3 regions of the Ectopseudomonas toyotomiensis genome follow, and region 2 is predicted to be linked to each of the others. Evidence: predicted binding sites of a transcription regulator. Region 2 holds the regulator's gene; each other region holds the start of a gene.
What was found. Region 2 encodes FliA, which starts transcription of late flagellar genes. Its sites were predicted from a motif close to CTAAAGTTTNNNNNNNNNNNGCCGNTAA; they were not measured.

Region 1 (5,716 bases), 2.2 Mb from region 2:
TAGAAGAGATTGGGTTCGCTGGCCAGGTAAAGATTTCCCTGTGCATCGAAGGTGACACCTTCGGCCTGCGGCACACTGCCACGCAACCCTGCGAAACCTCGAAGCAGGGAACGGAAGCTGATCAGTTGCCCATCTTTGCCCAGTTCAATCAGCAAGCGCGATTCATCGCTCAGCAACACCAGGTGGCCAGTGCGCTCATCGAAATGTACAGACGATAGATCGCTCGCGAATATCCGGTGATCTATCCAGTCCTGGCGATCGATCACTTCAAGGCCGAACTCGCCCTGCAGGCTGCGTTTGAGACCACGAATCTCATAGAGCTTGCGCGGTGAGTGTTCCTTGACGACGAACAGACGGTCGCCAGCCCGGTCGTAGCCGAGCCCTTCAAAGCCCTGGTTGCCACTCAGATCGATGCCAAGGGTCAGTGCGCGATAATCGGCACGCAGCAAGGTACCCTCACGGTGCGGCACAGATACTGCGACCAACGCATGCTTGCGTTCCTCGGCCAGAAGCAACAGGTCATCACCGAGGTAGGTCACACCCTCGACATCTTGAAAGCCATGCAGGGGATAGCGGCCCAAAACCTCGCCATCGACGCTCAGCCTCAGCAATTGCTCCGGGTTGTTGAGCACGGCCCAGATCTGATGGCGGTCGTCGTCATAGCTAAGACCAGAGAAATTATCGGAAACGCCGACGACCGGCTTGGCATCGACCTCGACCCGATACTCCGGTAGCCACAGACTACGTTTAGCCCAGTCATCCTGATGCCAGGACGTCGTGATCCAGAAATAGAGACGGTCGTCCAGGTGCATCGCGTTCATCTGGTAGGCAGCCAGCACGGCCCCCAGCAGCAACGCCCATGTCCATGGACTCAGAACAGGAAGCTTTCCAAGCATCCCCTTGGCTGCGGACATCATCGCGTAGCGCTCGCATGAAGGTGGATGGGGCAGTGTGCGGCGGATTTGTTGCAGTCGTTCGAGACAGCAAAGCCTCGGGTCTGACTGCCTACAGAGCGGTGGGTTCGCTGCGAACGGGCGGCAAAGGTAACAAGGTGTTGAGAACCGAACGGCACAGGATGCTGGCCAATCGACACCCTTGCTGCAATCAAAAAGCGCTATGCTCACACGAGAGCATTCTGTGATCACAAAAATGACCGACGCCGAAGTACCGCGCCAGCCCAATACCTTCGCCCTGTGGCGTGAAGTGGATGACACTCGCATCCGTACGCGCCTGGGAGGTTTCTTCTACGTCCTCGCCTGGCTGCTGACCTGGGTATTCAGTGCGGCACCGGGCAGCCTGATGGTCAGCGGCGTGCTGGGCTGCACGGTGTTCGTCGTACTCCTGGCTGCGCGCCTGCTGCACCGCCCCGATGGCCTCGACAGCCCTGAACAGTTGCAGTGCTGGCTGGATCGTCACTGGGGTCTGATCCTCCTGACTTCGTTGTGCTGGGGCCAGGCCCATGCGCTGGCGGTGTACAGCGACGCCTACAATGACTCGGAAATGATCGCCACCCTGGCCACGGTAGCCTTCGCCACGGCAATGACCTTCAACTTCGCCATGCGCCGCGGCTGCGCCCTGCTGGCGCTGGCCCTGCTCTACCTGCCGGGCCTGACAGTGATGGCGCTGAATTGGCAGCAGAAGCATGCGATGCTGATCACCCTGACCTTCTACCTCGGCTATCTGATTCTGGTGTTGGGGCGAAATCACCGTGAATACCGCGCCACCCTCGATCTGGAGCTGAAGCTGCTGGAGCAGCAGAGTCAGCTCGATCTGCTCAGCCGCACCGACAGCCTGACCCAGCTGGGCAACCGCTATCAGTTCAACAACCTGTTCCCCAGCCTGGTGGCCAATGCGGTACGCCAGGGCGAGCCGCTGTCACTGGTGCTCATGGATATCGACTTCTTCAAGAAGGTCAACGACGAACACGGCCACGCCGGTGGCGATGCCTGCCTGAGCGCCTTCGCCGAACGCATGCGCCAGGTGTTTCGCCGTGATGCCGACGCACTGCTGCGTCTGGGTGGCGAAGAATTTGGCGTACTGCTGCCGGGCACCACCCTGGCCCAGGCGTGGGATCTGGCCGAACACTTTCGCCAGGAACTGGAAACAGAAGGCCTGATGCTGGCCGGCCAGCGCCTGGAGCTGACCACCAGTCTGGGCGTCGGCTGTTTCAGCAGCAGTCATGACGGCGACGCCGATGCCTTCTTCAAGCGCGTCGACGGTGCGCTCTATCGCGCCAAACGCGAGGGCCGCAACCGCCTGGTTGCAGCCGATCACTGAGAACGGACCTCAGGACTACAGCCTGAATTTGCCCATCTGCCCGGCCAGATCATCAGCCAGGCGGCTAAGGGTCTGGCAATCCTCACGGCAGACGCGCACCTCACCAGCAGTGGCGTGCGCCAGGTCGGCGATGCCCTGCACGTTGCGATTGATTTCCTCGGTCACCGAGCTCTGTTCTTCGGTCGCCGCGGCCACCTGAGTGTTCATGTCGCTGATGCGCTCGACCTGCTCGGTGATGGCGCCCAGCGACTGCCCGGTGCGCTGACTGGATTCGACGCCGGTACCGGTGGCCGATTGCCCCGCGTGCATGGAGCTGACGGCAGTTTCGGCGCCCTGCTTTAGGCGTTGAATCATCTGCTGGATCTCGTCGGTGGAGGCCTGGGTGCGGCTGGCCAGGGTACGCACTTCGTCGGCGACCACGGCGAAACCGCGCCCCATCTCCCCGGCGCGCGCGGCTTCGATGGCCGCGTTGAGCGCCAGCAGATTGGTCTGCTCGGAAATACCGCGGATCACCGCCAGCACCTGATCGATCGACGCGACCTGCTCGGCCAATTCGGTCACCGCTCCCGCCGCGCTGCCAATATCGGCGGACATGCGCTCGATATGGGCGATGGACTGGCCCACCACCTGACGCGCACTCTGCGCCTCGTCGCGCGCGCTGTGTGAGGACTGCGCGGCGTTGCTGGCGTTGCGCGCGATCTCCTGCACGGTCAGGCCCATTTCGTGCACGGCGGTGGCCACCATGTCGGTCATTTCCTGCTGTTGCACAGCACGCCCTGCAGTGTTCTCCACCACCCGCGCCACCTGGCCGACCGCGGTACGCAGTCGCTCGCTGGTGGCCAGCACATCGCCGATCAGATCGCGCTGACTGGCGAGAAAGCGGTTGAAACCCCGCGCCAGGTCACCCAGCTCATCGGCCCGCGATTCATCCAGGCGCCGCGTCAGGTCGCCACCGCCGCCACCGATCTCCACTAGCGCCTGAGTCACCTGACGGATCGGCCGCACCAGGCCGCGAGCCAGTAGCACCACCAGCCCCAGGAACAACAGTGCCACGGCCACACCGATCAGGCTGGTCATCAGTAGCGCCTGCCGCGCCTCGGCGTAGACTTCGCCCTCGGGCACTTCGCTGACCAGCAGCCAGTCGATACTGGCGAACCTCTGCGCCACGGCGAGAAAGGTCTCGCCATCACGCTCGAAACGTACCGCCCGGCTATCGCCTGCAAGCACCTGACGGCTGGCATCGGCGCCGAAGAGTTCGGCGAGCTTGCCACTGCCACTCAGCTCCGAACGCGGGTGCACCTTGATGCTGCCCTGGCTGTCGATGAGAAACACCTGGCCGCGCTCGCCGAAGCGGAATTCGCTGATCATCTTCGACATGTCCGCCAGGTTGTAGCCCAGGCCGGAAACACCAAGGGTCTTGCCACCGTGCTTGATGCGCTGGTTGATGAACAGCGTGGGCAGCCGCGTGGTCTTGTCGATATCGATTTCCAGCACCCGATCACGGTCGCTGTCGACCAGGCGATAGAACCACTGGTTTTCGGCCTGACTGCGATCGAGGGTACGCATCAGCCCTTCACCGGTGGTGTAGTTGCCACTGGCCAGAGCGACGATGGAAGTGGTCATGGCGTTCTGCTGGGCGCGCACGCCCTCCAGATAGCGCGCGAACTCGTCACGCCGGGCCGCGTCCTCGCCAGCGGCCAACCAGTCCTGTACCAGGCTGTTCTCGGCAATCGAGGCGTTGGCGGTGATCGGTGCGGTGAGAACGCGTTCCAGATCGTTGCGGATCGCCAGCACCCGCGCCGGCAAGGCCTCCTCAATCAGGTAGCGCTCGGTCAGGCGATTGACCACCGCCGAGTAGATGCCGACGACGATTAGAATACTGGCCAACAGGGCAGCGCCCATGCTGAGGATCAACTGCCACTGAATACTGCGTTGCCAGAGGCGCATGGAGGCTTCTCCCGGTTATTATTTTGAGCTCGCCGAACAATTGGATACAAAAATGTACACAAATTGCAAATCGGTTACCGCCAGATTTCATATCGGCGGCTCACGACCAAGCTTTATTCGCTCTAGGCGGCATTATTTGCAGGGATGATCAGGGCTCAGGCCAGAGCGGTCGGCACTCGCACACCGCCAGCGAGTCGCGTCACGGCCCTACGCTGAATTCCAGACGAGCGGTCTGGCCACCCTCGTCGAGCACGCTCAGTTGATGCCTGCCGCTGTCGAAGGCATGGTTGAAGGGCGCATCCAGCGCAGTGTCACCCAGCGGTCGGCCATCGAGGAACCACCAGCGCCGGCCACTTCCCCCTAGCGCCGAAAGGCTGAGCCGCAGTGGCTCGTGATTGCCTTGCGGGCGACGCAGACGATCACCATCGCGCACCCCGACGATGGACAGCGGCGCCACCTGGCTGCTGCGCGGTGGCGGGCAGCTTCGATCGACGCTCGGCAATCGTGCCGTGCGCTGCTCACGGCGTGGCAGCCAGGGTTCCAATGGCGCTGGCCACAAGGCCAGTTCACGCGCCTCGGCCCCGGAACAACCTGGACCAACGCGCCGCCCTTCAGCATTGAGCCAATAGCGCTCGCGCAGGCCGCTACCCAATGGCTGATCGGCTGCCAGCAACGTGGGGGGCGTGGTGCCTTCCAGCGTCCAGGCAAAGCGCAGGCGACGGCAGTTGGGATCGTCCTTGCTCATTGGCTGGCCCAACGGCCAGCAGATGGCGGCCACGCCGACCTCGGCCGGCTGCGGGTCGGCCGGTGCAGCGATGCCGCGTTGGCTGTCGCGATTGACCAGCAGATCATGCACCTGCAGCAGCAGCGGCGCGGCCGAGGCCAGGCCGAACTGGCCGGGCACCGGGGTGCCGTCCGGGCGGCCGATCCAGATACCGATCAGATGGCGCGGGCCGACGCCGATGGCCCAGGCATCGCGAAAGCCGTAGCTGGTGCCGGTCTTCCAGGCCAGGGTCGGGCGCTGCGCCAGTTGTGCGCGTGGGTCACGATCAGGCCGTGCCTGACCGCTGAGAATGCGCCTGATGATCCAGGCTGAGCCGGGCGACAGCAGGCGCCGTTCGCGCAGCTCATCACCCGGCTGTAGGCGAGGCTTGGCCGCCGTGCCACCTCGCGCGAAGGCGCTGTAGCCAGCCACCAGCGACTCAAGGCGCGAGCCGCCGCCCCCCAGGATCAGCGCCAGGTTCGGCTCGGCCAGCGCCGGCAGGCGAATCGGCACGCCGGCACTGCGCAGCTCGCCGGCGAAGCGCTTCGGCCCATAGGCTTCGAGCAGTTGCACGGCTGGCAGATTAAGCGAGGTGGCCAGTGCCTCGCTGGCCGACACCGGGCCGATGAAGCCGGCGGCGAAGTTGCCGGGGCGGTAGTCGCCGTAATGCCGCGGCACGTCCTGCAGCAGCGACTCGGAGTGAATCAGCCCGGCATCCAGGGCCATGCC
Region 2 (5,716 bases):
GGCGCGGGCGCCGGCTCAGCGGGCGGCACGAATTTGCCTTTGCCGTGCAATTGATCGAGCAGCGACTCGAACTCGTCGTCGGTGATCTCATCACCGGCCGGAGTGGGCGCTGCAGCAACGGCTGCAACCGGAGCAGCGGCTTCGGCGGTGGCCGAGAACTGACCTTTGCCATGCAGCTGATCGAGCAGCGCTTCGAATTCGTCGTCGGTGATCTCATCGCCTGCCGCTACGCCAGCAGGCGCAGAAGCGCCTACCGCAGCGGCAGGCGTTTCGACCGTGCCGGCGAACTGCCCCTTGCCGTGCAACTGATCGAGCAGCGACTCGAACTCGTCATCGGTGATCTCATCGCTGGCACTGGTCTGCGCACTGGAGGCGGCAGCCGGCGCGTCACCCAGGGCATCGAGCAGTTGCTCGAATTCGCTGTCGGTGATGTCGCCCGCGGCAGCGGACGGCGTAACTGGCTCAGACACCGGCACGGGTTCCGGCTCGGCCTGCTGCACCGGCGCAGGAGCTGCTTCAGCGCCGCCCGGTTCGGCCAGGCGTGACAATGCCGCCAGAAGTTCAGGCGACGCGGGCGTCGGCTCGCGGCGCTCACGCACCTCGCCGAACATGCCATTTACTGCATCAAGAGCCTCGAGCACCACATCCATCAGCTCCGAATCGACGCGACGCTCACCCTTGCGCAGGATGTCGAAGACGTTTTCGGCGATATGGCAGCACTCCACCAACTCGTTGAGCTGGAGGAAACCCGCTCCGCCCTTGACGGTATGGAAACCGCGGAAGATGGCGTTGAGCAGGTTCATGTCGTCCGGTCGGCTTTCCAGCTCGACTAACTGTTCGGACAACTGTTCGAGAATCTCGCCGGCCTCTACCAGGAAATCCTGGAGGATCTCTTCATCGGCGCCGAAGCTCATATTGTGTGCTCCTTAGAACCCTAGGCTGGACAGCAGGTCGTCGACATCGTCTTGGCTGGAGGCGACGTCATCACGCTTATCGGCATGAATCTGCGGACCTTCACCCCGCGATGGCTCTTTTGATTTTTCCTGTTCGGTACGCAGCGCTTCGTGGTCGTGCTGAATACCGGCAAAACGGTCGACCTGGCTGGCCATGAGCATCAGCTTGAGCAGGTTGCTTTCCACTTCGGTCACCAGCTGGGTGACACGCTTGATCACCTGGCCGGTAAGGTCCTGATAGTCCTGAGCCAACAGAATGTCGTTGAGGTGGCCGGAGAGCTTGGCGCCATCTCGTTCACTGCGGGCGAGGAACAGCTCGACACGCTTGGCCAGCTCGCGGAAACCGTCGGCACCGATTTCGCGGCGCATGAAGCGGCCCCACTCAGCGCTGAGGCTCTGCGCTTCGTCACTGAGGTCGTTGACCAGCGGCGCACTCTGCTCGACCAGATCCATGGTCCGGTTGGCGGCCTTCTCGGTCATGGTCACGACGTAGTTCAGGCGCTCGGTCGCATCGGCGATCTGCGACAGCTCCTGGGCATGCGGCATACGCGGATCGAGCTGAAAATTGACAATGGCGTTGTGCAGTTCACGGGTCAGTTTGCCGACCTCGTGATACAGCCCGCGGTCGCGGACCTTGTTCAGCTCGTTGATCAGTTGCACCGCGGCGCCGAAATTACCTTGTTCAAGGCTATCGACCAGATCGCGGGCATTGTTTTTCAGGGTCGACTCGAGGTCACCCAGCGTGGAGTCATCGTGTTCCATAGCACCCTCGCGGCTGACATCAGCCGTTGACCCGCTCGAAGATCTTCTCGATCTTTTCCTTCAACACCTGAGCGGTGAAGGGTTTGACCACGTAGCCATTCACACCGGCCTGGGCCGCCTCGATGATCTGATCGCGCTTGGCTTCAGCAGTCACCATCAGCACCGGCAGGTGCTTGAGGCGCTCGTCGGCACGTACGGCGCGCAGCAGGTCGATGCCGGTCATGCCAGGCATGTTCCAGTCGGTCACCAGAAAGTCGAAACTGCCGCTTTGCAGCATCGGCAGCGCCGAGGTGCCGTCATCGGCTTCCGCGGTGTTGGTGAAACCCAAATCCCGCAAGAGGTTCTTGATGATCCGTCGCATCGTCGAGAAATCGTCAACGATGAGGATTTTCATGTTCTTGTCCAAGTCGACCTCCGTACAGTCCCAAACGTATTGCGCTTGCAACTACGCCCTTTAATCGTGAAACCGTTTGCGCCTGCGAGTACGCCGCGTTCAGCCAGCGCGCCACTCACTCAGCCGCGAGCGCAAACGCGCCGCGCACTGGCTGTGCAACTGGCTAACACGTGACTCGCTAACCCCCAGCACTTCACCGATTTCCTTCAAGTTCAGTTCTTCATCGTAATACAGCGCCAGCACCAGACGTTCGCGCTCCGGCAAACCGGCGATGGCATCGGCCAAGGCCGCCTGGAAGCGTTCGTCTTCGAGGTCCCGCGAAGGTTCGAGGTGAGTGTGTCCGGCGTCTTCGTGCAACCCGCCATGTTCGCCGTCCTGCAACAGGTCGTCGAAACTGAACAGGCGGCTGCCCAAAGTGTCGCCAAGAATGCCGTAGTAATCTTCCAGACTCAATTGGAGTTCGGCCGCAACCTCGTGATCTTTAGCGTCCCGTCCGGTTCTGGCCTCCACGACACGAATGGCATCACTGACCATCCGGCTGTTGCGGTGCACCGAACGCGGCGCCCAATCACCCTTGCGCACCTCGTCGAGCATGGAGCCGCGAATACGGATACCGGCGAAGGTCTCGAAACTGGCACCCTTGCTGGAGTCGTATTTGCGCGAGGCTTCGAGCAGGCCGATCATGCCGGCCTGGATAAGATCATCGACCTGCACGCTGGCCGGCAGACGAGCCAGCAGGTGGTAGGCGATGCGCTTGACCAGCGGCGCATAGCGCTCGATCAGCTGGTGCTGGGAGTCCTGCGCCTGAGCCTTGTTGTACATACGAAGTCCAGAAGCTGCTGTCATACGGCCGAGTCTGCGGTCGGTTGTTGCACCAGACGCTCGACGAAAAACTCCAGATGACCACGGGGATTGGCCGGTAACGGCCAGGTATCTACCTTCTGAGCTATCGCCTTGAACGCCAGGGCGCACTTGGATCGAGGGAAGGCTTCATAGACGGCGCGCTGCTTCTGCACGGCCTTGCGCACACACTCATCGTAAGGCACGGCACCGACATACTGCAGGGCGACATCGAGGAAACGATCCGTCACCTTGGTCAGCTTAGCAAAGAGATTGCGTCCTTCCTGCGGGCTATGGGCCATATTGGCCAGTACGCGGAAGCGGCTGATGCCGTGATCGCGATTGAGCAGCTTGATCAACGCGTAGGCGTCGGTAATCGAGGTGGGCTCATCGCAGACCACCACAAGGATCTCCTGCGCCGCACGCACGAAGCTGACCACCGCATCACCGATACCGGCAGCGGTGTCGATCACCAGCACGTCAAGGTTTTCACTGATGTCACTGAACGCCTGGATCAACCCGGCGTGCTGCATCGGCGTGAGGCTGACCATGCTCTGCGTACCGGATGCTGCCGGCACGATGCGCACGCCACCCGGCCCCTGCAGCAGAACGTCACGCAGATCACATTCACCCGCGATGACATCGGCCAGGGTGCGCTTGGGCGTCAGGCCCAACAGAACGTCGACGTTGGCCAAGCCAAGGTCGGCGTCCATCAGCATGACCCGACGGCCGAGATCGGCCAGGGCCATGGACAGATTGACCGACACATTGGTCTTGCCGACGCCACCCTTGCCGCCAGTCACCGCAATCACCTGTACGGGATGCATACCCATGTTCTTTCTACACCTTGTCTAACTTCGACTTGGCCTTACAGGTCGTTGGTAAGCACCTGTTGAGGCCGTTCACTCCCGCACCACGTGGCGAGAGGGTGCAACATTCTCGCTGCGTCAACCGGCTCGCTTGGCCGGATTGTGATAGAGGCCGGCGAACATCTGCGCCATGGCGTCCTCACTCGGCTCCTCGGCAGCCTGCAGCCCAACGGCACGGCTGACCAGCTGATGGCTACGCGGCACATGCAGATCGTCCGGAATCCGCGGCCCGTCCGTCACATAGGCTACCGGCAGTTGCTGGCCTATAGCCAGACCTAAAACCTCACCCAGACTCGCGGCTTCGTCCAGTTTCGTCAGTATGCAGCCTGAAAGACCACAACGCTTGTAACTATGGTAGGCCGCCTTGAGCACTTGGCTCTGACTTGTTGCGGCCAGTACCAGATAATTCTTCGCCTTGATGCGTGCCGAGGCCAGACTCTCCAACTGCAGACGCAGCGCCGGATCGTTGCCTGGCAGGCCAGCGGTATCGACCAGCACCACGCGTTTCTTGGCCAGCGGCGCCAGAGCCTGCAGCAGAGACTGACCGGGGTCGATCTGAGTCACCGACACACCGAGGATGCGCCCCAGGGTCTTGAGCTGTTCCTGCGCGCCAATGCGGAAGCTGTCCATGCTCACCAGAGCGACCTGTTGCGAGCCGTACTTAAGCACATAACGCGCAGCCAGCTTGGCCAGGGTGGTGGTCTTGCCCATGCCGGCCGGACCGACCAGCGCGATCACACCACCCTCTTCCAGCGGTTCGACCTTGGGCGTAGTGATCGCGTGAGCCAGGTGCGCCAGCAACATACGCCAGGCCTGACGCGGCTCGGCCACACTGGCTACCTTGCTCAGCAGCGCCTGCGATAGCTCGGCAGACAGCCCCATGCGCTGCAGGCGGCGCCACAGATTGGCCTGCTGCGGACGACGGTTCTGCAGTTGCCCCCAGGCGATGGACCCCAGTTGCACTTCGATCAGCTCACGCAAGCCGTGCAGCTCGAAGCGCATGGCTTCCAGTGCGCGCGGGTCGACCGCAGGCGTAACAGGTACAGGGGCCTCGACCGGGCGCTGCGGCTTGACCAGGGTCGCGGGTAGCTCGGGCGCCAGCAGCGACTCATTGGCGAACAATTGACGGTCCTTGCCGGCATCCTGCTCGGCACGCGTGGTCAGCTCGGCCTGAGCGCTGGCGATGCGCGCCTGGGTCTTGCGCAGCTCGGCTTCCAGCGCCGGGTTCGGGCGCACCGGCGCCGGTGCCTGATAATCCAGCGCAGCGGTCAGCTCGACACCACCGGCAACCCGGCGGTTGCCGATGATCGAGGCATCGGCGCCCAATTCATCACGCACCAGTTTCATGGCGGTCCGCATATCGGCGGCGAAGAAGCGTTTGACCTGCATGACCCTTTACCTCAGTTCTGGCCAACCGTAGCGACTATGGTGACCTGCTTGTTGTCCGGAATTTCCTGGTAGGCCAGCACATGCATGCTGGGTACCGCCAGCCGCGCGAAGCGCGACAACATCGCCCGGACCGGTCCGGCCACCAGCAGAATCACCGGCTTGCCGAGCATTTCCTGGCGCTGCGCCGCTTCCACCAGGGAACGCTGCAGCTTCTCGGCCATGCCCGGTTCGAGGAGGATGCCATCCTCACCGCCCTGACCGGCCTTCTGCAGACTGTTGAGCAAGATCTGTTCCAACCTTGGTTCGAGGGTTATCACAGGCAGCTCCGGCTCTAGTCCCACGATGCCTTGCACGATTGCACGGGCCAGCGAGACGCGTACTGCAGCAACCATCGCGGCGGGATCTTGACTCTTCGGCGCGACGTTGGCGATGGCCTCGGCGATGGTGCGGATATCGCGCACCGGCACCTGCTCCTGCAGCAGCGCCTGCAGCACCTTGAGCAGGGTCGA
Region 3 (5,716 bases), 2.4 Mb from region 2:
CGGCCCATCAGGGCGATGGCATGGAGCAGCTGAAACATCGCCTGAACGGAAACGTCAGCGTATTCGTCGGCCAGTCTGGCGTGGGCAAATCATCCTTGGTCAACAGCCTGCTGCCCGGCGTCGATACGCGTGTCGGCGCGCTGTCGGAGTTGACAGGTAAGGGCACGCACACCACCACCACCGCACGGCTTTTCCACTTTCCCGGTGGTGGTCAACTGATCGACTCCCCGGGCATTCGCGAATTCGGCCTCGGCCATGTCAGCCGTGATGACGTGGAAGCGGGCTTCATCGAATTCCACGACCTGCTCGGGCGCTGCCGCTTCCGCGACTGCAAGCATGATCGCGAACCCGGGTGTGCGCTTTTGCAGGCCCTGGAAGACGGCCGCGTGCAGCCGCAGCGCATGGCCAGCTACCGGCACATCATCGCCAGCCTGCCGGAAGACGATTACTGATTATTCAGTTGATCGAACTGCAAGGCGCCTTCTTCGAAGATATTCAGGCGCTGCTGCAGTTGCTCTGGCGCTAGCGGCTCACTCGCCGCGTCCGCCGGAGCCTCGCCTGGCGCGGGCGCAGTGCCGTCCTCGACGCCTTGTTCGCCCTCGATGGCGCGCTGCGCCTTCTTGGTCAGCACAACGATATCGATGCGCCGATTGACCGGATTGAATGGGTCCTCGCGGTCGAACAGCGCCGACGAGGCATAGCCGACCACTCGCGCCACCTGCTCGTCCGGGTACCCGCCCGCCACCAATGTGCGCCTCGCGGCGTTGGCACGGTTGGATGACAACTCCCAGTTGCCGAAATCGCCGCGCCCTACGAACGGCTTGGCATCGGTGTGACCGCTGATGCTGATCTTGTTCGGCACCGCGCGAATGGTGTCGGCCATGGCCAGCAGGATGTCTTCGAAATAGGGCTGGAGGTTGGCACTGCCGAGGGCGAACATCGGTCGGTTCTCGGCGTCCATGATCTGAATGCGCAGGCCATCCTGGGTGATTTCGAACAGTATCTGGTCCTTGAAACGCTGCAGCTCGGGATTCTCTTCGACCTTGTTCTGCAGCTCCTGCAACAGCAGTTCCAGGCGTTCCTGCTCCATCTTTTCCGCCAGGGTTTCGATCTGATCGGTACTGACGCCGGACTCGTCCGGTTGACTCTCCGGCGTCTCGGAGATGTCCGGATTGAGGGTGCGCTCGGGCGCTGGCGTAGGCGTGCCGCCCAGGTCGATGGCGTATGGACTGGCACTCTCGGTGAAACCGATCGGGTCCTGGAAATAGCCGGAAATGGCTTTCTTCTGTTCCGGAGTAGCCGATGTCATCAGCCACATGACCAGGAAGAACGCCATCATGGCGGTTGCGAAGTCGGCAAAAGCGATCTTCCAGGCACCGCCATGGTGTCCGCCAGCGGTCTTCTTGACCCGCTTGACGATGATGGGTTGGTTATTTTCCATGGCTTAGCTGCCGCGCATGGCCTGTTCGAGCTCGCTGAAGCTCGGACGATGTGCCGGATAAAGCACCTTGCGCCCGAACTCTACGGCCAGGGTGGGCGGCATGCCCGAGGCAGAAGCGACCAGAGTCGCCTTGATCGCTTCGTAAAGGTTCAGCTCTTCCTTGGCGTCATGTTCCAGCGCGTTCGACAGTGGGCCGAAGAAACCGTAGGAAGCGAGAATACCGAGGAAGGTACCGACCAGAGCAGTACCCACCTTCTCACCGATCTGCGCGTTGTCCGCCTCTGCCAGGATTGACATGGTGATCACGATGCCCAGCACGGCCGCGACGATACCCATGGCCGGCATGCCGTCGGCGACCTTGGCCACGGCGTGCGCCGGGTGCTCCACTTCCTCCTTGAGGCTGGCCAGTTCCATGTCGAACAGGCCTTCGAGTTCGTGCGGCGCCATGTTGCCGGAAGACATGATGCGCAGGTAATCGCAGATGAACGCAGTCATCCGCGCGTCCTTGAGCACACCGGGATACTTGCTGAAGATCGGACTGGCATTGGGATCTTCGACGTCCGCCTCGATGGCCATCATGCCCTCGCGGCGACTCTTGTTGAGGATCTCGTACAGCAGTTTGAGCACTTCGAGGTAATAAGCGTGGGTAAAGCGACTGCCAAACATGCTCAGCGATTTCTTGAAAACCTGCATGAACATGCTGCCGGGGTTGGCCTGGAGGAATGCACCCAGCGCCGCGCCGCCAATAATCAGAACCTCGAAGGGGTGGACCAATGCCATGAACTTCCCGCCCGAGAGTATGAACCCGCCGAGCACACAGCCAAAGACGACAATGATGCCTAAGATTTTTACCATGGAATAAACGCTTGTAGAGCCTAGTGGACGGGTTATTAAAAACAACCCTTCTAATTATCGGAGCTTATACGCCAGACTATAGCCAGTTATGGTCAAAAGCCAGTTCGACTCGAGCCAATATGCCGACGTCAAAGTCTCTGCCACGCACTCTGGACGCCTGGGTCCAACATCTGGGCAAGTTGCCACTGCCTATCGAGCAGCAGCAGCATGTGCGCCTGCGTCGCATCCTGGCAGACAGTCGCCGAACCTGGCGCGAAATTGCCGAGGCGATAGAGTCCAGCCCCTCTTTCGCCCTGCAGGTACTGCGCGAGGCAAACCAATCGAGCAACAGCCTCAGCGATCCAGCCGAGAGCGTCGAAACCGCGCTGTCGCGCCTCGGCCTGAGCCGCTGCGAAGCCCTTCTCAGCCAGGCGCCTGCCCTGCCAGAAAGCGACATCCCTCTAGCATTCAAGCAGATTTTGCTGATCAGTCAGCATGCCAGCCAACAGGCTCGTGGCCTGTTCGGTGCACGCCTGGCACGCCTGTGGAATGAACTGCACGGCTGCAGCCTGCTGTTTCTTTCACCCATCTGGCCATTGCTGTGCGCCCATCCGCAGCTGTTCGAGGCCTGGGAGCAACGTGTACTGCTCAAGGGTGAGCGACCCGCTGCAGTCGAGAAAGAGCTGCTCGGCGTCACCTTGATCCAGCTGTGCGTCAAACTGGCCGAGCGCTGGCGACTGCCAGAATGGATCGTGCGCGGCTACCGCCTGCTTGAGCGTGATCGTCGCCAACTGGTCCGGGCACTGCACATCGCTCGCGACAACGAGCATCCGCTGCATCAACAGCAAATGCTCGACGCCGACATCCCCCTGCGCCACTGGCTCACCCATCCGAGCAACTGCGTGCTGCTGGCCAACGGCTTGGCAGTATCCGCCCACCACGCCTGGGATACCGCGCACAGCCTGCGCTGGCAGCGCCTTACCGGACTTTACCTGCAGATCCCTCTGAATGAGCTGCAACAGGAATTGCACCAGCACGCCGTGAACAGCGCACGCCTGATTCACGATCACGCACTCTGGCACCCGGCCCAGGCACTGATCTGGCCATGGGACGCCCATCGCCTGAAGCCAGCCGTCAGCGCCGCAGCGCCACCCAAGCGCGATGACCTGGCCACCTGGCGCCAGCACTGTGCACGCCTGCTCGCCGAGCCCAGCACCTTTGCCAATGTGCCGCAGCTGACTGCCTGCGCCCGCGACGCCTTGCAGGCCTGCGGCCTGAAGCGCGTGCTGCTGCTTCTTGCCGATCGCCAGCACACCCGCCTGCAAACCCAGCAACAGGCGGGGCTCAATGCCAGCGCGGCCACTCTCAGCCTCGACCCGGCGCAAAGTCAGGTGTTGAAACGCCTGCTCAGCGCGCCAGGACAACTGCGCCTGACGCCCAGCAACGTGGCGCAGTTTTCGGCACTGCTGCCAGGCAACCTCAAGGCCCTGTTCCCCAGCGAGCATCTGCTGCTGCGCTCTGTGGCCAACAACGGTCGGGTAGTGATGCTGGTCGTGGCCGACCAGGGCGGCCAACCGCTCAATGACGTCAGCCTGCAGGCCTATACCAAGACCGTGCAGTGCATCGAGCGCGCGCTGGGCAGCTTTTCCAGGCGCGGGCGCTGAAGCGCTCTGTTTCCGCTACAATCGACCTCTTTTCATTCAAGGAGGCCGTCATGTCCGCCTTCGACAACTTGCCACTGGTGATCGAGCCAGCCCAACTGGCCGAACGCCTGGATGCAGCCGACCTGATCCTGCTCGATCTGAGCAGCGCAGCGCGCTACACCACCGGCCACATCCCAGGCGCGCGCTGGGTGGATGCCAAGCGTACGCAACTGGGCCTGCCGCCCGCCCCCGGTCTGCTGCCCGAGCGAGCGCAGCTCGAAGCGCTGTTCGCCGATATCGGTCATCACGCGGATGCCGTTTATGTGGTCTACGACGATGAGGGCGGCCCTTGGGCCGGTCGCTTCATCTGGCTGCTCGACGTGATCGGCCATCAGCGTTACCACTTCCTCAATGGCGGTCTGCAGGCCTGGATCGGCGATGGCCTCAAGCTGAGCCAGGAGGTGCCCGCAGTAACCCGCACCGACGTATCGCTGACGCTGAGCGATGCCCCCACCGCCACCCGCGAGTACCTGCAATCGCGCCTGGACGCCACCGACCTGGCCATCTGGGACGTGCGCGGCGCGGACGAATACCGCGGCGAAAAACTGAGTTCAGCGCGTGGCGGGCATATCCCCGGCGCCACCCATTTCGAGTGGACCGCCGGCATGGACCCGCAACGCGGTATGCGCATTCGCACGGATATCGCAGAAATCCTGCAAGGCCTGGGCATCACACCCGACAAGGAAGTGATCACTCACTGCCAGACCCATCGCCGCTCCGGTTTCAGCTACGTGGTCGCCAAGGCGCTCGGCTACCCGCGCGTGAAGGCCTATGCCGGCTCCTGGTCCGAGTGGGGCAACCTGCCCGACACGCCCATCGAACGCTGAGTCCGTCGACCATTCAGTTGCACCCGGCCTGGCCACGCCAATGCCGGTTCAGAACCTTCAAGGAAACACGATGAAACAACGTCTTTTTATCCTCAGCCAGTACCTGCTGCCTCATCACCTGCTGTCGCGCCTGATCGGCTGCGTTGCCGAATGCCGTATCGGCTGGCTGAAGAATCCGCTGATCTTGTGGTTCGCCAAGCAGTACCAGGTCAACATGAGCGAAGCGCAAGTCGAGGACCTGCGTGCTTACGAACATTTCAACGCGTTCTTCACCCGCGCTCTGAAAGACGGCGCGCGCCTGCTGGATGATACTCCCGGGGCCATTCTCAGCCCGGCCGACGGAGCAATCAGTCAACTCGGCGCCATCGAGCACGGCCGCATCTTCCAGGCCAAGGGTCACAGTTTCAGCGCGGTCGAACTCCTTGGCGGCGACGCCGAACGTGCAGCACCGTTCATGGGCGGCCAGTTCGCCACCGTGTACCTCTCGCCGAAGGATTACCACCGCGTCCATATGCCGCTGGGCGGCACGCTGAAAGAGATGATCTACGTGCCGGGCCGCCTGTTCTCGGTCAACCAGACCACCGCGGAAAACGTGCCGGAACTATTCGCCCGCAACGAGCGCGTGGTTTGCCTGTTCGACACCGAGCGCGGGCCGATGGCCGTGGTACTGGTGGGCGCGATGATCGTTGCCAGCGTGGAAACCGTATGGGCCGGCCTGGTCACGCCACCCAAGCGCGAACTGAAGAGCACCCGCTATGACGCTGAGGCACGCGGGCCGATCGAGCTGGCCAAGGGCGCGGAAATGGGCCGCTTCAAACTGGGCTCCACTGCCATCGTCCTGTTCGGCCCGAATCAGGTGCAATGGGCCGAAGAGCTGGACGCTGGCAGCGCGGTGCGCATGGGTCAGCTTA

Region 1: a site for FliA is predicted at 4,314-4,341, ahead of JWV26_RS14575 (methyl-accepting chemotaxis protein). Genes of this name have one in related genera too.
Region 3: a site for FliA is predicted at 2,351-2,378, ahead of motA (flagellar motor stator protein MotA). Genes of this name have one in related genera too.

The regions. Positions count from the first base shown of each region.
Region 1 is NZ_CP070505.1:3,183,896-3,189,611, reverse strand. Features, by position in the region: gene JWV26_RS14585 (SdiA-regulated domain-containing protein) at 1-917, opposite strand, end outside; gene JWV26_RS14580 (GGDEF domain-containing protein) at 1,150-2,277, shown strand; gene JWV26_RS14575 (methyl-accepting chemotaxis protein) at 2,293-4,224, opposite strand; gene pbpC (peptidoglycan glycosyltransferase PbpC) at 4,424-5,716, opposite strand, start outside.
Region 2 is NZ_CP070505.1:196,862-202,577, forward strand. Features, by position in the region: gene JWV26_RS00910 (chemotaxis protein CheA) at 1-914, opposite strand, end outside; gene JWV26_RS00915 (protein phosphatase CheZ) at 927-1,715, opposite strand; gene JWV26_RS00920 (chemotaxis response regulator CheY) at 1,735-2,109, opposite strand; gene fliA (RNA polymerase sigma factor FliA) at 2,209-2,955, opposite strand; gene fleN (flagellar synthesis regulator FleN) at 2,952-3,782, opposite strand; gene flhF (flagellar biosynthesis GTPase FlhF) at 3,897-5,207, opposite strand; gene flhA (flagellar biosynthesis protein FlhA) at 5,219-5,716, opposite strand, start outside.
Region 3 is NZ_CP070505.1:3,031,328-3,037,043, reverse strand. Features, by position in the region: gene rsgA (small ribosomal subunit biogenesis GTPase RsgA) at 1-452, shown strand, start outside; gene motB (flagellar motor protein MotB) at 446-1,441, opposite strand; gene motA (flagellar motor stator protein MotA) at 1,445-2,296, opposite strand; gene JWV26_RS13940 (HDOD domain-containing protein) at 2,416-3,939, shown strand; gene JWV26_RS13935 (rhodanese-like domain-containing protein) at 3,990-4,805, shown strand; gene asd (archaetidylserine decarboxylase) at 4,876-5,716, shown strand, end outside.